DNA from 3 places in the Thalassotalea sp. HSM 43 genome. Region 2 is predicted to be linked to each of the others. Evidence: predicted binding sites of a transcription regulator. Region 2 holds the regulator's gene; each other region holds the start of a gene.
The links. The regulator FNR, encoded in region 2, switches genes on or off when oxygen is low (the NO sensors DNR and NnrR bind a similar motif). The targets are predictions, from matches to a motif close to TTGATCTAGATCAA.
Positions count from the first base shown of each region.

Region 1: the regulator FNR is predicted to act here: its motif matches at 2,869-2,882, upstream of ccmA (cytochrome c biogenesis heme-transporting ATPase CcmA).
Region 3: the regulator FNR is predicted to act here: its motif matches at 2,836-2,849, upstream of E2K93_RS01370 (universal stress protein).

Region 1 covers NZ_CP038493.1:2,565,748-2,572,648, forward strand. The annotation lists gene ccmE (cytochrome c maturation protein CcmE) at 1-432, opposite strand, end outside; gene ccmD (heme exporter protein CcmD) at 434-643, opposite strand; gene E2K93_RS11055 (heme ABC transporter permease) at 654-1,394, opposite strand; gene ccmB (heme exporter protein CcmB) at 1,396-2,076, opposite strand; gene ccmA (cytochrome c biogenesis heme-transporting ATPase CcmA) at 2,079-2,723, opposite strand; gene E2K93_RS11070 (heme lyase CcmF/NrfE family subunit) at 3,094-5,091, shown strand; gene E2K93_RS11075 (DsbE family thiol:disulfide interchange protein) at 5,095-5,640, shown strand; gene E2K93_RS11080 (cytochrome c-type biogenesis protein) at 5,644-6,123, shown strand; gene ccmI (c-type cytochrome biogenesis protein CcmI) at 6,133-6,901, shown strand, end outside.
Region 2 covers NZ_CP038493.1:3,746,738-3,753,638, forward strand. The annotation lists gene E2K93_RS16395 (NCS2 family permease) at 1-370, opposite strand, end outside; gene uspE (universal stress protein UspE) at 705-1,625, opposite strand; gene fnr (fumarate/nitrate reduction transcriptional regulator Fnr) at 1,819-2,535, opposite strand; gene E2K93_RS16410 (sulfite exporter TauE/SafE family protein) at 2,589-3,251, opposite strand; gene ccoS (cbb3-type cytochrome oxidase assembly protein CcoS) at 3,251-3,487, opposite strand; gene E2K93_RS16420 (heavy metal translocating P-type ATPase) at 3,510-5,930, opposite strand; gene E2K93_RS16425 (FixH family protein) at 5,933-6,415, opposite strand; gene ccoP (cytochrome-c oxidase, cbb3-type subunit III) at 6,615-6,901, opposite strand, start outside.
Region 3 covers NZ_CP038493.1:300,639-307,539, reverse strand. The annotation lists gene E2K93_RS01385 (NAD-dependent epimerase/dehydratase family protein) at 1-158, shown strand, start outside; gene E2K93_RS01380 (hypothetical protein) at 468-833, shown strand; gene E2K93_RS01375 (universal stress protein) at 891-1,754, opposite strand; gene E2K93_RS01370 (universal stress protein) at 1,911-2,771, opposite strand; gene E2K93_RS01365 (MBL fold metallo-hydrolase RNA specificity domain-containing protein) at 2,920-4,485, opposite strand; gene galU (UTP--glucose-1-phosphate uridylyltransferase GalU) at 4,806-5,717, shown strand; gene E2K93_RS01355 (transposase) at 5,827-6,612, opposite strand.

The DNA of each region.
Region 1 (6,901 bases), 1.2 Mb from region 2:
GCCAACTTTTTCAGCGATTTCTTTTGGCATGTACTCTTCGTCATGCTTAGCCAAGACTTCACTTGCTTCAAGCACCGTTGGTTCTATTAACGTACCTTGTGCAACGATACCCTGACCCTCGCGAAATAGGTCTGGCAAGATGCCATCGTATTTAACTGTGATCATCGGCCCGGTATCAATCAGCTTAAATTGTACTTTTAAACTTTCTGAGTCTCTGTTTACTGTACCTGCGACAACCAAACCGCCAACACGAATACGTTGACCGACTACGGGCTTTTCACCGGTATCGTCTTTACCGTTAACGATTTCTGACGGGGTAAAGAACAAATCTATGTTTGTGCTAAGTGCATACAGCGATAAACCGGCAACAATGGCCACACCAGCGAGAATGGAGCTAATAATGGTTAATCTTTTTTTACGACGAGGATTCATACTACATACCTTGTTTACGACGTTCGGCGGCTTGTTTAAGTTTGGCCTCACGTTTGAGTCTTTGCTTAATTTTTTTAAACAAAGCGTTTTGCATACCCATACTGTTGATGGTTAATGCGGTTAGCAATACCGCGCAAAACGCATAAGATAGCCAGACATAAAAGCCATAGCCACCCATATTAAAAAATTCACTTATGCTGTCAAATGCCATGCTATTTCTCCTACTGAGCCTTCATCGCAAGTTCTTTAACCCAAGGGCGCATGGCATTTCGTTCGATAATTTGTGCTCTGAATCGAACGCAAAATAAACTGCCAACCAAAAAGGCGAAGCCGAGAAAACATATCAAAAATGGTATCAGCATATCCGTTGACATCGATGGCTTCTCAAATTTTGAGATGGTTGCTCCTTGATGCAAGGTGTTCCACCATTCAACCGAATAATGAATAATCGGCAAATTAATCACACCTACCAATGCCAATACGCTCGCCGCTTTACCTGCCAGCGCCTTATCATCAAAGGCATTGTGCAAGGCAATGACACCAAAATAGAGGAATAGTAAGATCAGCTCTGATGTTAATCGAGCATCCCATACCCACCATGTGCCCCACATTGGCTTGCCCCAAGCGGCGCCTGTAAATAATGCTATGGCGGTAAATACCGCACCAATCGGTGCGAGTGCCGCAATAGATGCCTCAGCGAGTTTCAACTGCCAAACCAGACCACACAATGCGGCAATGGCCATACCTAAATAAATGCCCATAGATAACATGGCAGATGGTACATGCAGATAAAAGATGCGAACGCTTTCACCTTGTTGATAATCCGCCGGAGAAAATAGCAAGCCGAATGCCATGCCAACCGTCAATAAAATAATGGCGATAGCCGTCAACCAAGGTGTCAGCTTACCGCAAAAATGGTAGCTGATTTCTGGATTAGCGTATGGGTGTAACCATTTCCACATATTAGTTTGTACTCACTTTCAAAGCGGCGCTTACCGCAAAAGGTGCCAAAGTTAGAGAACCAAAAAACAACGCAGCAATCACTGCCAGTTGGCCATTATAGGGCAAATTCATACTGGCTGCATCAATGGCGTTAGTGGCGAATATAAGTACCGGTATATATAAAGGCAATACCAGTAAACTCAACAACACACCGCCTTTTTTCAAGCCAACGGTTAATGCTACACCGATAGCCCCTAATAAACTTAATACGGGTGTGCCCACCAAAAGGGTTAACATCAATGCGATAAAGCTTTGCTCATGCAAATTCAGCAATACGCCGAGTAATGGCGCGATGATAATCAACGGCAGCCCAGTGATCAACCAGTGTGCGGTTATTTTCGCCAAAACTAAGATGAAATTCGGACACGGGCTCAATAGCATCTGTTCTAACGAACCGTCTTGGTGATCATTTTTAAATAATCGTTCCAGTGACAATAAGGTGGCGAGCAGGGCGGCAACCCAAATAACCCCAGGTGCAATTTTCATTAAGGTATTGCTTGCCGGGCCAATGCCTAACGGAAATAAAGAACAAACAATAATAAAGAACAGCAACGGGTTGACGATGTCGTCGCGATGACGAAAGGCGATGGTTAAATCGCGTTTCAAAATCAGCATAAAGGCAGAGCTATAGGATAATGACATGCTTATTCTCCATAATAGCTGTGCTCTAAGGTGATTTTTTGGTACTGCTCTGGCGGCAAACTTAGGTCTTGGTGAGTGGTTAAAATAACACAACCGCCTTTCGCGGCATGGGCTAATAACAACTGTTCCAGTTTTTTAACACCGTTTTTATCGATTGCCGTAAAAGGTTCATCTAAAATCCAAATACGCGCATTACTTTGCCATAAACGAGCAAGGGCAATGCGACGATGTTGACCGGCACTTAAATGACCGGCCTTGGCATCTTCAAAGCCATACAAATTGACTTGTTCAAGGGTTTGCTCAGCAAGTTCGGCATCGAGGCCGTGCAAGCTTAGATAAAAACGTAAATTTTCTTCACTGGTCATTTCACCTTTAACCCCAGGCAAATGACCTAAAAACAACAAGTCTTGATTGAACTCTTCATTAATGTGGTGGATATCCTCACCTGCGAAACGCACATGGCCGGCATAAGGCATTGATAAACCAGAGAGAATTCGTAACAGGCTGGTTTTACCGGTGCCATTTGCGCCTTCAATCTGAATAATATCACCGGCATGCACGGAAAAGTTCAAATCTTCAAACAAGATTCGGTCTTCACGAATGCAGGTCAAATTGTCAGCTTGTAGCAAATATGGGGTATTGCTCAAGGGCCACCTGTTGTTCAATAAGTTGTTTATTTTAGTGCCAATTCTACTTCTTTGTGCGTCGCAAAAGAAGACTTTAATAAAAATATTCACTAAAGTTGTTGGCAGAGTTTGTTGCTCAGTTTATTACGAGGCTGAAGCAATACAATTAATCTATATCAAATAGGCTTTGTTTGTTGTTATCTAGTATATGTGCAACCAGATTTCTTATACGTTATGCTGATTTAAATGGCTTTTTGATGCACTTTGTTAAACATTTTTGCTGCTATTTACGTTTTAATATTGATCGGTGTTGGTATAATGGTTCGATTTTATCCATTTTACTGTGTACCCAATAAGATAGAGTTTGCTTAATGCAATTCTGGAGAAGTGAATGATTCCTGAACTTGGCCTGCTGTCGCTTATCATAGCTATGGCGTTTGCTGTGTGTTTGTCTATAGTCCCTTTGGTGGGCGTGTATGGTCAAAACCAGCGACTTATTAATTATGCCAAACCACTAACAAGCGCAATGTTTTTATTTACGACAATAAGTATTCTGTTGCTCGGCTATTGCTTTGTCGTTGATGATTTTTCAGTAAAGTACGTCGCGGGGCATTCGAACTCGCAGCTTCCTTATTATTTTAAAATTAGTGCCGTATGGGGCGGTCATGAAGGCTCCTTATTACTGTGGGTGTTTTCACTGACGGCATGGACCATGGCGGTCGCCAAGTTCTCTAAACATGTCGATCAAGCATTTGTATCCCGTGTTCTTGCGATTATGGGCATGGTTGCGGTTGGCTTTATGGCCTTCACCATCTTCACCTCTAATCCATTTGAACGCTTATTGCCTAACATGCCGATGGAAGGGCGAGACCTAAATCCATTGTTGCAAGATGTTGGCTTAATCATCCACCCGCCTATGTTGTACATGGGCTATGTTGGTTTTTCCGTTGCCTTTGCCTTCGCTATAGCCGCGTTGATGTGTGGCAAAATGGATGCGGCTTGGGCACGTTGGTCACGACCTTGGACATTAGCCGCATGGATGTTTTTAACCATAGGTATCGCCTTGGGCAGTTGGTGGGCGTATTACGAACTTGGCTGGGGTGGCTGGTGGTTCTGGGATCCGGTTGAGAATGCCTCTTTTATGCCGTGGTTAGTGGGAACCGCGTTAATACACTCATTAGCGGTGACCGAAAAACGTGGCGCATTTCGAAATTGGACCGTGTTATTGGCTATCTTTACGTTTAGCTTAAGTTTGCTGGGAACCTTCCTCGTACGTTCCGGCGTACTGACATCGGTGCATTCGTTCGCGGCTGACCCAACGCGAGGTAGCTTTATATTAGTGTTGCTCGCGATTGCCGTCGGTTGTTCGTTATTACTGTACGCAATTCGTGGTACCAATGTTGGCAGTTTCTCGCGCTTTGAATTGGTCTCTCGTGAGACGGCGATTCTAATTTGTAATGTCTTTTTAGTGGCTGCTGCGGTAACCGTGTTACTCGGTACCCTGTATCCATTGATTATTGATGCGCTGGGCATGGGCAAAATATCCGTTGGACCGCCGTATTTTAACGCGGTGTTCGTACCGATAATGTCAACGATGTTTATCTTTATGGGCATTGGGCCTCTGATTCGCTGGAAGAAAGCGAAAAAAGGTGAGCTTAGTCGTCAACTTAAGTGGATATCTATCTTTGCGGTATTATTTGGTTTGGCATTCCCTATGTTATATGGCGGTCAATTTATTAGCTCCGTTGCCTTTGGTATTACCTTAGCGACATGGGTCATGCTGGTCGCTGCGAAAGATTTAAAGAATCAAATTCACATTGGCAAAGGTCAATGGCAGTTCAAGCGCCTTAGCTTGTCACACTTGGGCATGGCGGTTGCGCATATTGGTATTGGCGTTACCATCGTCGGTGTGACCATGGTGTCAACCTATGAACAGGAAAGTAATATCAAGATGTCGCCAGGTACCCGTGTTGAGGTGTCCGGTTACGAGGTAGAGTTCAATGGTGTTAAAGCCGTTGAAGGGCCAAACTATTCAGCAGAGCAAGGTCAAATCGCGCTGTATGATGACGGTGAGATGATCGATTTGTTGCAACCAGAACGTCGCACATATCGCGTGCAAACCATGGGCATGACCGAAGCGGCCATTAATCCTGGACTGTTTCGTGATGTTTATGTCGCATTAGGCGATCCACTCGGTGGTGGCGCCTGGGCCGTGCGTGTGCATTACAAACCGTTTGTACGTTGGATATGGCTAGGTGCAATCTTTATGGGAATGGGCGGTATCTTTGCCATGCTGGATAAACGTTATCGTCGCCGTAAGACGAAACGCAGCGAGCAAAAAGTTGTCGACAACGGTGTTGTCAGTACCGAAGCTGAGGTTGGAGCTTAGTTAATGAAAGTTGTTATTCGCCTGATCCCTTTAGTGTTGTTTTTACTGTTGGGTCTTTTGTTATTCCGTGGTTTGAGTTTAAACCCACAGGATATGCCGTCGGCTTTGGTGGGCAAATCGTTTCCACAGTTTCAGCTCACTAAATTAAAAGATGCTGGACAAACCATGACCTCGGAAAACTTTAATCCGGGCATTAAAATTGTCAACGTCTGGGCCACTTGGTGCCCGTCATGTAAAATTGAGCACCCGTTCTTAGTTAAGTTATCTAAGGATCCTCGCTTTAGCGTGTATGGCATCAATTACAAAGACGAGCGCGGTGCTGCCGTAGAATGGTTGCAGTATTACAAAGACCCTTATCAATTTTCAGTCTACGATGTTGATGGCAAGCTTGGCCTCGATTTAGGCGTCTATGGCGCACCGGAAACCTTTGTGGTTGATCACAATAATATTATCCGTAAGCGTTTTGCTGGTGTACTGGAAAAAAACGTATGGCAACGAGAGTTTCTGCCGTTAATAAATCAAATTGAAATGGAAATGGGCGGTAGTTAAGCAATGAACCGATTATCTATGGCAAAGTCACAATGGATGGCAATACTGACCTTGATATTTGCCGCGATGGCGGCGATGTCAATACAGGCTAGTCCAATCGATACCTATGAGTTTCCTGACGAGGTGATGAAAAAGCGCTTTGCGGAATTGAACTATGAGCTGCGCTGCCCTAAGTGTCAAAATCAAAATCTAGCGGATTCAAATTCACCAATAGCGGCAGACTTACGTAAAGAAGTCTACACCATGTTACTTGATGGTCGCTCAGATAGTGAGATCATGAACTTTATGGTTGAGCGTTATGGTGAGTATGTATTGTATCGCCCAAAAGTGAATGAGCTGACCTACGCTCTTTGGTTTGGTCCGGCGGCGTTTGTATTAATAGGTCTGATCGTGGTGATTTCGCTGTTGCGTAAAAAGCAACGCCAACCGAAAGCATTGTCTGCAGAACAACAAAAACAACTTGAAGATATTCTCAAGGACTAAAGGCCCAATATGACAACTTTTTATATTTTTGCTGTATTGCTACTGTTGTTGGCAATTTTGTTTATTTGGCGCCATTTTTTCCAACGCCGTTTATACCAAGCTGACCAATCAAATATGCGCGGTCAAACCAATAAAGATTTGTATTACGAGCACCTAGCGGAACTTGAAAAAGATCTGCAAGAAGGCGGCATTGATCAAGAAAACTTCGAATTTTTGAAACAAGAGCTAGATCGATCATTAGTGCTGGATATGAATGCCAGTGATAAAGAAGCGGAAGCCAAAGATAAGAAAACATCCTTTGTTTGGCCGGCGATTATGACCGTGTTTGTTGTTGCATATAGTGTTGTTATGTATGTGCAATACGGCGCCCACGAACAAGTCGAATTGGCACAATCTATGCCAACTGATCATCCTCAGGGTGAGCAGTCGCAAGCTCAGATGATCATAGCTCAATTGCAAACCTTGCATAAAGAAGTGCAAGATAATCCGGATAATTCCAATGCGTGGTTTCAGTTAGGGCAAATCCTAACCAATGTTGGTGAGTTTGATAGCGCCTTTGTTGCCTTTGGTAAGGTCAATGAGATAGAAGGTGAACAAGCCGATATTTTGGCCTTGCAAGCGCAATCGATATATTACAAAAACAACCGTCAACGTAATGAGCAAGTCGATAACTTATTGGCTAAGGCACTGACCTTAGATCCAAATGATGCGACCACATTAATGTTGATAGGTATGGATCATTTCCTTAATAACCGTTTCACTCAGGCCTCGCAAAGTT
Region 2 (6,901 bases):
TGATCCATTCTCGCACTTTAAACGCACTCAAAAGAGTAAATATAACACCGGAAATAAATACCCCACCAAGGGCAACATTCCAGCTATAACCTAACTCTAGAACCACGGTAAAGGTAAAAAATGCGTTGAGTCCCATGCCAGGTGCTAAGGCAATAGGGTAGTTGGCATAAAAACCCATAATTAGACAGCCGATAGCCGCAGCTAAACAGGTTGCGACGAATACAGCGCCTTGGTCCATACCCGTCATTGCTAACATGCTTGGGTTTACAAAAATGATGTAACCCATGGTTAGAAAGGTAGTAAAACCCGCCAATATCTCTTGCTTAACATTTGTACCATGTTCAGCAAGTTTGAATAGTTTTTCAAACATTAGTTTGTTTCCTGAAGATGTATGCATTATTTTTGCGTAGCCAGTCATACTGCTGTTAACATCGCTGTTACATGAGGACTGACCAGTTTTAAAAAATCGCGGTATTTTACGTAATTTTGTTACAAATTGTAAGCTATTTTGCGCGTTTTTGCAGATTGACGCCTATTTTGACGAAATATAAAAACAAACGATAAATTTCGAAATGCAAGCTGAAATATAACCAACAATAAAACCGTCTTTAAAAACGCAATAAAAAAGCCCAAGCGCTTGCTCGGGCTGTGCTGGCTGATTCAATAGCTCTACAATCTATTATCTCAACAATGGTTAAAGATGGTTACTCGAGGAACGGAGATTGATAACCGTCTGGTTTTATCGCCAGTAAATCACAATTGAGTCGATCGATAACATGCTCTGCGGTATTGCCTATAAGTACAGCGGATAACCCCGTGCGACCGACGGTGCCTAAAATCACCAATTCGGCATCGATTTGGTTGGCAACTTTTTCGATCACATCTTCAGGTAAACCTTCTTCGACATGCAAATACTCAGCGCTGATATTAAATTTGTCGGCGTGTTGCTGCACTACATCAGCGTGGTGGTTTTTCATGGTTTGATTGTATTCGTTGGCATCAAACTCTGGAATTTCAATGGCAATATTAATCGGAGTGCCCGGGTAAGAGTTTACCAAGTGAACATCAGCTTTGACCAAGCGGCCAAGATTTTGTGCTTCTTCGGTGATTTTACGGTTCAGTGATTGATGCTCTTCTTCTTCACTGCCAGCATTGACGGCGGCAAGTATGTGTCCGCCTTCTGGCCATTGATGATCTTTGACCAATAACAGAGGCACCCAACATTTACGAATTAAGTGCCAGTCTGTTGGGGTAAAAATAACCGATTGTAATGTAGGGTGTTCATGGGTGCTTTTTAATACCACATCGAATTGTTGGTCTCGTACCTGCGATAAAACGGCTTCAAACGGGCGATTATGCCAAATCACTTTAATGTCCATATCGCTTTCATACTGTTCGGTGATCTCTTTTAGCCAAACGCTGCGATCATTTACCACGGTTTCACGCATGGCTTCTCGCTCGTCTCCAGACAGCATGGTGGTCATTTCGTAAGAGAAATCATAAATAACCAATAACGCAGTAATACGGGCGCCAGTTTCCTTGGCAAGGGTACAGGCTCTTGCTAACGCCTTTTGCTCTTCTGTGGTGGGATCGACAACTGCAAGTATATTTTGATATTTTTCCATAACATGCCTCGTAACCTTAACGTGGTTCGTAGCGCGCCTTGCTTGGCTATAAAGCCAGCAGAGACGGCAAAGATCAATACGCTATAGATAAGCTTAACTGGTCAAAGGGTATGTTACAAATTTGTTAATGAAGTTTCCCGCAAGGTGTTGATTTAAATCAACCAATACAACACCTTACAGGTATAAAGACAGGTTATTTATTTAAGCCAGCCAATTTGAATAGGGCGTCTTTGTCGAGGATGGTGATCAACTTATTTTCAACTTTGATTAAGCCATCTTTTTGGAATCGAGTCATCAAACGAGAAATGGTTTCAATGGTTAAGCCAATGTAGTTACCAATTTCACTGCGGGTCATAGGCAAGTTAAATTGCGTCGGTGACAAGTGACGACTGCCTAAGCGTCGACCGTAGTTGGCTAAAAATGTGGCCAGTTTCTCTTCCGCATTTTTACGGTTTAGTAGCAGTAACATCTCATTATTACACTGAATTTCATCGCTCATTAGGTTTAACATTTGCGACTTCAAGCGTGGGATCTTATTGGATAGGGTATCGAGAACCTCAAATGGGATTTCACACACCATAGATGTTTCCAATGCTTTAGCAAAGCTTGGGTGATGTCTTGACGCTAATGCATCAAAGCCCATTAAATCGCCCGCCAAGTGAAAGCCGGTGATTTGCTCTTCACCTTGTTCAGAAATAATAAAGGTTTTAAAGGTACCAGAACGAATTGCGTACAAGGTTTGCAGTTGTTCGCCAGCTTTAAAAATTTGCGTATTCTTTTGAATCGGTTTTTTACGTTGAATGATATCGTCTAATAAATTTAGTTCGTTTTCATTCAAGCTAAACGGTAAGCAAAGTTCGCTGATACTGCAGTTTTGGCACTTGATGTTTTGTGCTATAGAGATTGCCATAAATTGATATTTATCCAGTTAATGCGTCAATAACATTAGTAAACGTAAGGTTACTAAAATATTTGATTTAGAGCAATAAACAATGAATAAACACCATAGGCGATTAACAAAAAGCCACTGATTTTCTTAAAAAGTAACGAACTTATAAGGTTGGTAACCGATTGAACACTGGTTGATAACACTAATAACGCTGGCAAGGTGCCGATGCCAAACGCCAACATGATCATCGCCCCTTGACTGGCACTGCCGGCAGCCAATGCCCATGTAAGTGTTGAATAGACTAGGCCACAGGGCAGCCAGCCCCAAATAACACCGAGTAATAGCGCTTGCTTAGCATTCTTTATCGGCAGTAAGTGTTTGGCAAAAGGTTGAATATAGCGCCACAGGTATTTACCTGCCGTTTCGATATGCGTTAAAACAAACCACACTCTTGCGATATACAAACCAAGTAGAATAATGAATATGGCGGCGATGACTTTTAACCATAAAACTTGGATACCTATCGACTTTATTGCTAGGGAGCCCGTAAAACCGGCGACAGCGCCAAAGAAGGTATAAGATGCTATACGGCCTAGGTTATAGCTTAACGCTTTTCTCAGTTGATTTGAGCTATCACCTGTGGTGGTGAGCATAGACGAGATGCCACCACACATGGCGATACAGTGGCCAGCACCAGCAATACCAATCATTAGGGCAGAGAGAAAATCTAAAGTCATTAATTATCGCTTGAGTTCGGTTTATCGTCGGTGTGAGACTCAGCGTCTTTGTTATGGCTTTGGCTTTGGCTTCGCTTTTGGCCTGGCGTTTGTTTTTTCTCTTCGTCAAACAAAATGCTCATACCTTGTTTTTCCAGATCATCAAACTGTTCAGACTTTACCGCCCAAAAGAATAGATAAATGGCAATGGCGGTAAATAAGATGGCGATAGGGATTAGGATGTAAATGACGCTCATGTATCAATAACCTAAAGTTAATTTATTTTAGCAATCTCAAAGAGTTGGTCACGACGATAATCGAGCTTGCTGACATACCTAATACTGCCATATATGGGGTAATAAAACCACAAACGGCCAATGGCAAGACTATGGCATTATAGGCAAATGCCCAGGCAAAGTTCTGTTTTATGATACGACCCGTTTTACTGGATATGGTCATTAAGTCGAGAACACTGCTCAGTTTATTATTGAGCAAGATTACGTCGGCACCGCTTTTCGCTATTTCGGTACCGCTACCCATGGCAATCGCAACATGCGCTTGTGCAAATACCGGCGAGTCATTAACGCCATCACCAACCATGGCTACGGTTTTACCTTGTGCTTGTTTATCTGCAAGGATCGTCAATTTATCTTGTGCCGAGCAGGTATGGTGTTGCTCATCGAGTTGCAATGTGTGATTAAATTTATCCACGCCAGCTTGGTTATCGCCACTGATCAACAGAGTTTCGGTGTGCTTTTGTTGTAATGCATTAATGACGTTAACCGTATCGTCACGCATTACGTCATCAAGGTAGAGCACCGCCACCACCTGTTGGTTTATGGTGAGCAAGCATTGGGCATCTTTATATTGCTCATCGACATCGGCAAAGCTGGCAATCCAGTTGACTTTACCAATGGCCAACTGTTGGTCTTTTTGTACGGCTGTAATGCCACAACCTGGGACAATGTCGACTTGTTCGACATTGATGTTGAAATCACGATAGGCGCCGAATGCTTTGGCAATAGGGTGTTCAGAATGACTTTCCATTGCGGCTATGGTGGCCAGAATCGTACTCTTATCAAGTTTGCTATCGTGTTTGCTATCAAGATCGCCGTTTAATAGTTTGCAATCGATCAAGGTGAATTCACCATTGGTCAAGGTTCCTGTCTTATCAAACGCTATGCTATCGACTTTCGGCATTGCCTCTAATACGTGACCCGACTTGATCATTATGCCGTCACGGTTGAGTCGGATGGTGCCGCAGGTTAAGGCGGTTGGTGTTGCCAACGACAACGCACAAGGGCAGGTAGCCACCAATACTGACAAGGTGATCCAAAACGCTTCTGATGGCATGTGTTGTGACCAAAAAATCGAGGTGCCTATGGCGGTAACTAAGATGATACCGACAAAATATTGGGCGATACGGTCTGATAATTGCGCAATAGCAGGTTTATGAGCTTGCGCGTTCTCACTGAGTCGAATCAGGTTGGTCAAAAAACTGTCTGAATTGGTTTTATTGATTTCAATATTGATATTGCCATCACCGTTAACCGTACCGGCAAAAACGGTCGCACCTAACCCCTTGGCAACGGGGGCGTGCTCACCGGTTAGCATGGACTCGTCGACACTGGAGCGGCCATGAATAACGACACCATCACCAGGAATGGTTTCACCAGGCTTTACAATTACCTGATCGCCCACCTCAAGTTGTTTTGCGCTGATCACGTGTTCCTGTCCATCGAGCAATTTTGTCGCGGTCAAGGGCATTAGCTTTAATAAGTTGGCTGATACTTCCGCAGCTCTAGCTCGGGCTCGAAATTCTAAAAATTTACCTATCAATAATAAGAAGGTGAACATGGCAAGTGATTCAAAATACACTTCACCGGTTTGCATGAATGTCGCCCAGGTGCTGGCGCAAAAGGCGAGAATGATGGCAATCGAAACCGGCACGTCCATCGATAATCGGCGCGCGCGCAGGGCACTCATGGCGCCAAGATAAAAAGGTAAGGCACCATAGGTGACAATCGGCAGTGTTAATACAAAACTTGTGCCTCGTAAGTAGGTCAAGTTATGTTCGGATAAATCGCTGAATGCACCAAAGTATAAGCCGACAGCGATCATCATAACCTGCATAGTCAATATGCCACTGACCCCTAATCGACGAATAAAGGCTTTGGATTGCTTGTTGTTACTTTGTTCTACTTGATTGGCTTTAAAAGGCAGAGCTTGATAGCCAATATTATTGATAGCGGTGAGAATTTCGCTCAGTTTTAAACGGGCATTATCCCAAGCAATCGTCGCTCTTTGGGTTGTCGCATTAACTTGAATCTTGGCAATACCAGGGTTTTTCGATAATTGTTTTTCGATAAGCCATGCACAGGCGGCGCAGCTCATGCCATCAATAGACAGAATGGTTTCTTTATGATCATCGATATCAAAGGTGAATTCGCTTTGCAGATTCTCATCATCGATAAAGCGGTTGTCTTTCAGCGCATCGGGTACAAGGGCATCAATTTTATTGCCTTTCTCACTGCGAAATCGGTAATAATCTTGCAGGTCATTGGCGACAATGGTTTCGGCCACCGCTTGGCAACCGATGCAACACATGTCTTCACGTTTACCGTCGATATCAACGGTTAAATCTATACCTGGCGGAATGACTTCGCCACAATGAAAGCAATCCTGATGCGCGTGCGACATAATTAGTATCTAAGCTCAAACTCTCTAAATTGCTGTTGTGGCAAGCCTAATGTGGTTTGCAACTTCCACTGATTATCAAACGGTGTGACAACAATACGCCATTTGCCCGAAATATCGTTATCAATGCGTTGACGCATCCAGCCTTTGCCATCCGGTGTGAGTTTTACCGAAAAGTCGCGATGGGCAAGCGTAGAGTGGTAAAAGTTGACATTAAGCATTGGAAAGCTTTTTTCGATACCGGTTGGTTTTAGCACCAATTCGTCATTGGTGACTTTAATGTCAAAGCGAACACCTAATTTTTGAGCAAGTTTAAATTTGCGAATATCTTGATTGATCGCTTTACCTTTTTTGTAATAGTCATCAACCACCACAGTGTCGGCATCGGTATTGGCGATGATAAACGTCGTTATACCGGCAACAACCGCACTTAACGGAAGAATAAAGACCAAATAAGCCCAAGGCTCTTTGTACCAAGGAGTTTTCATTACTGCTGTTTCCCTTAAAAATCTGTGCGCTATTTTAACGTAACCGAGCATTTTGCTCTATAGATGATACGAAAAGGCAATTCATATTGATTTATTCTTTTACGTTTATCGTTATAAAAGGGCAAAACAATATAAATTGGTGGCAAAATAAAACCCTGCAGAGCGATGCTTTACAGGGTTTTAGTTCTACTAGAACAGTTTATTTGTCTTGCGACAAGCTGTACACGTATGCGCTTACAACGCGGATTTTGTCTTCACCTAGAATATGTTTCCAGGCTGGCATTACACCGGCACGACCATTGCGGATTGATTCTTGAACCGCACGTTCGCTACCACCGTATAACCAAATACCATCGTTCAAACGAGGAGCACCTAGGGCGATGCCCATTTCGTCAGAACCTTCACCGTTAGCACCGTGACATGCGGCACACATTGCGAATTTATCTTTACCGGCTGCGGCAAGATCGGCATCAACTTTATCGGCGC
Region 3 (6,901 bases), 570 kb from region 2:
ACCCTAATGACGCCAATATGAAAGACTTTAGAGCAGGTGATGTACGTCACTCACAAGCAGATATCAGCAAAGCCCGCGAACTCTTAGGTTACCAACCAACACACAATATCCACCAAGGCCTGGCTCAGGCAATGCCATGGTACGTAGAGCATTTGTAAAAGACACCTTGTTGCTTGATTGCACCTGATTTTAACCGTCATTCTGATGAAAACCTAAATGTTAGGTATTCCTTTATCTTCATCACATACTCAAGTTCGTCATCCCGATGAAAATCGGGATCTTAGTTACTTAGGATGTTGCTCTAAAGATTCCGTGTCGTAGCACGGAATGACGATCGATAAGAAAGAATTGTGTCGCAGTCAAATAGCTTATTCTGGTACTTTTATTAATCAAACATCTACTCGATAGGTGATTGTATTCGTTGTTTTTTTCGCTAACCTTAAATAGAAAGAGTTTAAGGGAAAGCTGTGAAGAATTTATATACGATATTACAAAATGCAGGGTTAAATTGTTCCCTGTCTGAAGATGAAGGTTCGATTAGCGTAAAGCATTTTATTAACGAAAAAATAGTGGTAAGCAAAAACAGTGATAACTACGCGATAAAAAGTGGTATCGAAAGACACATCCTTTTGGTGTTGGTGCTTACTGTTTTGACGTTAATAATGACGGGGAGTGTATACGGTACGGCAATAATTGCTGCTGTCGCCATTTACAGCTTCATACAGGTTATATGCAAAGCGATACTGATGGCAGTGATACAAACCGCCATCATAAATGATCAACGCTCTGAATTATCCAAGGGGTATCGTACCGACTCACCTATGAAAGCATGATGTTTAACATTATTATCGCGTAAATCTTATGCCTTATACCTTGTGATTTTTAACTTACTAAGGCTTTAACGCCAACAAGTCAGTTTTACACAGGTGCATAATGCGTTCAGCGGTATTGCCGATAAGCTTTTGCTCAAGTCCTGTTCTGCCAACAGTGCCAACAACAACCATAGAGGCTTTGCAATCGGCAGCGACAGAGGTAATCACTTTGCTGATGTCACCGGCTTTGATGTGCAGGTTTTCTTGTTTGATGTCATAGTTGCTGCGCAGCAAGGCGAGGCGGTCGGCAAGCTCTAGTTGGCGTTCGGCAACGATTTCTTTTTTATCCAATAAACCTACCGTTGCAAGTATGCTTGGATAGCCAATCGCGTAAACAGCGTGCAACTCTGCGCCGATATGTTTGGCCATAATACTGGCGTTTTCTAGCACCTTTTTATTGAGCCGTTTTTTGTCTTCCAGCTCGGTATCTAGATCGATACAGGCTAATACATGGCGAGCCTTGTGCCATTTGTGATCGCATGCAATCATCACCGGCGCTTTGACTTCTCTGAGCAAGTGCCAATCACTTGGAGTATATAACAGAGCTTCGCTGCGGTGACCTGTTTTTACCACCATAAAGGGGTTAAATTGTGCAACGTATTCGTTGACCCATACAGCGATGTTTTTTGCCCAAATGGTTTCAAATTCGTAGTCACACAAACCTTGTAAAGTATTGACCAGTTTGTGGGCATTAAGCTCATGCAATCGCTGTACTATTTGGGTTTTGGCTTGCTCGACGTCGGCAACACCGCGTAAGTACTCATAACAAAAGTTGACGATGTGCAGATCACAATCATACGCCTTAGCCAATTCAGCGGCTTGTTTAATGGCGGTATAATTTTGTTCTTGTTGGTCAGAGATTACTAGAATGCTGTTTTTCATAATGCGTTAACCTAAGGTCAATGAAAACATCTGATATCCGCGTGCGGTATCATAACAATGGTTGTTGTGCTGCCTAGCTTCGTTACCGAATTAGATTACGTGGTAAGTATCAGTGCAATCCAAGCAGGCTAGGCTAAATTAGTGTTATCTAAACGCTTAAGGTTTTAATGCCAGTACGTTGGTCTTTAAGCGGCTTAATATTTGTTCTGCGGTATTGCCCAGTAGCTTTTGTTTTAAGCCTTTCCTGCCAACGGTACCTAACACGACGATCTGGCAATGCAGTTCACCGGCGGTTGATGGGATCACCAATTCTGGCTTACCTGCATGAACGTGAAAATGCTCACCAGGAATATTATATTTTGCCGATAATTCACCAATGGCGTTCATTAATGTGTCTTTTGCATGAGCTTCCACTTCATCTTTATACTGAATGCCTAAATCGCGCAAAAACGTGGAGAACAACGGTGTGTATAATACCTGCACATTCACGTCGAGCATTTGCGCTAACTCGCATGCTTGCAGCAAAATATCGTGATTCAGCTGTTGCTTGTCTGGTAATTGAGTTTGTAAATCAACACAAGCCAATATGTCATGAGTTTTATGCCATTGCTCCTCACTAACAATAAGCACAGGCGCTTGTGTTTCTCTCAGCAAATGCCAATCGGTAGGGGTGTAGAACATTGACTCGCTGCGATGACCTGTTTTAACCACCATAGCAACGTCGTGTTGGTCGACGTATTTATTTACCCAGTTGGCAATGTGTTTTTGCCAGACGACTTCGTAGGTATATTGATTGTTGTCGCAGATCTCAGCCAGCTGATCATTGGCTTTGTCTTCTAATCGCGATAACAGGCTGTCTCTAAGGGCTGAACCCTTGGCTCCAAGGCCTCGTAAATCTTCATAATAGAAATATACGACGTGCAAATTAGCGCCCATCGCTTTGGCGATATTATCTGCCTGCTCGATGGCCGTGGTCTGTTCAAAATCTGGGTCGGCGATGACCAGTATTTTATCCATAAATTTCCCCGATCAATATTTTCATTATCATGCCTTAAGCATAATAGGTTTTTATAAAATTATTTTGATTTGTATCAGAAAGTTATGTAATTGCTTTGGCAATGTAACTTTCCCGTATTTTCTTTTCTATTCAGTCTATTAGCATCCTTTATTGGTTTGGTATGACGATTTGTGATGTTGGCAATAAGGTTTGCAATTTATCCGCTAAAATTGCCTTTGCATCTGTGTCGCCATGGACAATTCGAATTTGCTTGGGTGACGGCTTTATACCTTGAATGAAATTGAGCAAATCGTTTTGATCCGCATGAGCGCTGTAACCACTTAATGAATGGATGACGGCATTCACGTTTATTTGCTCGCCATCAATATCAACTGTGCGATGTTTTAAGTTTTTTTGCCTATTTTGGTGTTGAACTAATTGTTGCAACCGTCTACCTAAGGTGCCTTTTGCTTGATAGCCGACAAACAACACATCGGTTTTAGCATCAGATAAAAATGCCTTCATATAATTGAGGATACGGCCGCCGGTGCACATGCCCGATGCGGCAATGACGATGGCTGGCTTTTGTGTTTTTTGCAAATAATCAATGGTTTGGATATGCTGTTGATGGTCAATAATGGTGCTTAGTTGCTCAAATGACAGTGGGTGCCTACCGCTATCTACTTTGTGTTTTGCTTCATCATCCCAAAGCTGTTTCAAGCCTCGATAATGCTCAGTAAATTTTGCCGCTAAAGGCGAGTCAACGATGATATCAATGCGATCAAGTAATTGTGCCAAGGCGTCATCTTTGCGATTGCCGAGCTGTTTGTCAGCGTTTAACTGCTGATGATTGCGATGCAATATGTCTTCAATCTCGTACATTAATTCTTGCGTGCGACCAATGCTGAACGCTGGAATAAGTACCATGCCGTTATCGGCTAGCGCCTTGCGTAATACGTTTTCTAAGGTGCTGCGGCGATGCGCTCTACCTTGATGGTTTTTATCGCCGTATGTCGATTCAATGATCAAAGTATCACAGGTTTTAGGTGATCTTGGCTCAGGCAATAACGGCGTATTGCTAGCGCCTAAATCACCAGAGAAAACGATGGTTTGCTGCATCGGCTGTAGCGGTTGTGTTGTTGAATTCTCAGACTGCTCAGTTTGTAATGGCCGACCACAGCATTGAATTTCAGCATAGGCTGATCCCAATATATGACCAGCAGGTTGCATGGTTAATCGTGCCGTTAGTGTTTCGTTGCTACCGGGTAATTCAACACGTTGGCCATAATCTACCGCAACGATTTGCTCATTAAGCCGTTGCATGACTTTATCAATTAAGCGTTGATTTGAAATTGCGCCAACTTTTAGCGCATCTTTTAACACCAAGGGCAGCAGTGTGGCGCTGGCGGTAGAGCAGAAAATAGCGCCTTTAAAACCGGCGGCTAATAAATAGGGTATTCGGCCAACGTGGTCGATATGGCAATGGGTCACTATTAGGGCGTCAATGTTATCAACGTTAAATTCTATTGCTAAGTGGCCTGGCAAAATATCATCGGAATTTGTATTGGCTTGGCGTGATTTATTTTGTTTCTGTTGGATTTCAGCGCCTTGAAAAAGGCCGCAATCGACCAAGTAGGACAGCTGATGTTTTCCCAAGGTCGCGGTGAGCTGATGGCAAGAGCCTGTGACACCTTCGACAGCGCCATGATGATCAAAGTGAATATCCATACTCATCAAATACAATAATTAGCGTTAAGTTATTATTATTAAACGATTAAATACAGCTTAGCAAAGCACACAAATAAATCTATGTTTATGTCATAACGGACAATGTCTGAACAATAGGGCGCAGCAGAAAAGGTAGATAAACAGGCGTTGTTAACGGCGTTTTATTGCAGGTTTGGGGTTAAATAATTTCATTTGTCAGGGCATAATATAAGTGTCACAGTACTGTGAAACAATCAAACAGCGTTTTAAAGACACTTTTATTTTAGTGTCTATACTGAAAGATAATTAATACACGTTAGAAAAAGAAAAACAAAAGGAAATACGTTTTGTCTGTAACTCAGCCATTCTCATCTATTAAAAAAGCCGTTATTCCTGTTGCTGGCCTTGGTACCCGCATGTTACCAGCGACTAAAGCCATTCCCAAAGAAATGCTACCTGTGGTTGATAAACCGCTAATTCAATACATCGTTAACGAGTGTATCGCCGCCGGGATCAAAGAAATCGTATTAGTGACGCATTCCTCTAAAAACGCTATCGAAAACCACTTTGATAAACAGTTTGAATTAGAAACCACCCTTGAGAAGCGGGTAAAACGTCAGTTATTGGATGAAGTGCAGGCAATTTGCCCAAAAGATGTCACCATTATGCATGTACGCCAAGGGGAAGCCAAAGGCCTTGGTCATGCGGTATTAAAAGCGCGCCCAATTGTTGGTGAAGAGCCATTTGTGGTTGTCTTACCCGATGTGTTAATTGATGACGTAGCCAGCGATCCAAAAACAGAAAACTTAGCCGCCATGCTGAGTAAATTTAAAGACACAGGCGCCAGTCAGATTATGGTAGAGCCAGTACCACAAGAATTGGTAAGCAGCTATGGTGTGGTAGATTGTGGTGGCGAAGACATCGAGCCGGGGCAATCACATGCGATGACTGCAATTGTAGAAAAGCCAGCATTAGAAGATGCACCATCGAATTTAGCCGTCGTTGGGCGCTATGTGTTGTCAAAAGAGATCTGGTCGTTATTGGAATTTACCCCACCAGGCGCTGGTGATGAAATTCAATTAACCGATGCCATTGCCAGTTTGATGAAAGTCGAGCCAGTAGAAGCGTTTCATATGACCGGTAAGTCGCACGATTGTGGCTCAAAAATTGGCTACATGAAAGCCAATGTGGTTTATGGCTTACGCCACCCTGAAGTGAATGGCGAGTTTGAGCAATTCTTACGAGATATCCTCGAATAGCATTGCGTTAGATAATCATAGAAAAGGCAGCTGACGCTGCCTTTTTTGTATGTGCTTGTTTCTTATGTTTATGACGTTATTAACGCTTACTAGCGATTTTTACCGCTTACTATAAAAGCGGGTTTCTGGCGCTTAACATAAAACCAAACAGTGACTTTTTCTGTTTTCGTGGTCGACCTCGTTTGCTATGTGAAAACAACAATTGGGTTTCAAAGCTCAGGTTGCGAATAAAATATGGGCTAGCAATCGGGAAGTTAATCTTCAGATTGTCTTCGATAAACTTAATGGTTGGTTCATCAACTTCGTCGATACATAACTGCTGATAATATTGTTGTCGATTGAGTTTATCAGTGCCCAGACGCAGGTAATTTGGGTGCGGTGTGATGATTTCGGCAATAAGCTCTGCGATTTGTGGCTCTATGCTAGGTTGTTGCTCTTGCTCTTGCTCTAGGCAGCCGTTGGCACTGTAACTGCAATAAGGGTAAGTATGAGCATCGTTTGCCTCTGAGCAAGTACGACCATAAAGAGTCTCGATATACGCCATACAGGCGATTAGGTAGCCATCTGGGTCAACGATACTGGCTTTGTGTCGCCCTTGAAACAAGGTACCACTGCGCTCATAGCAGCGGTTAACGTATTTTACATAACAGCTATTGAGGTATTGAATCGCCCGCGGTATCGCTTCTTCATCACTGGCGCTAAGTAATAAATGCACCTGATTATCGAGTAAAGTGTAGGCATGAATGGCGATGTGGTATTTGCGCATCATCATACTCAAATACTGACAAAATTGTTGATAGTCTTGCTCGTTAAAAAATATCGCCTGCTTGTTATGACCTGACAGCAAAATATAATGCGGCACATTGGCTAGATAATGTCTCGGTTTTCTGGGCATGCTTACTCCTCGTTTATAGCGCCTATACAGCTATATAGACAGATAAAAAGATCGGTAGAGCATCAGTACAACGTTCTGGTCATTCATCGTTACGTCCTGTAACCCAGAATGAAAGGGCATCATACTGTACGTCGCTCCGCTCGTGTGTTTCGCTTGTCTGTCCATAACTTGCGAAACATCTGTGCCGATCTCACATGACCGGGCACTGCTGCTTACTGGTTAGGGATTATCCGTAAGACAGCAGACCCAATCATGCTCGTTACTTCACCTGATTACTCGGTGAAGATTT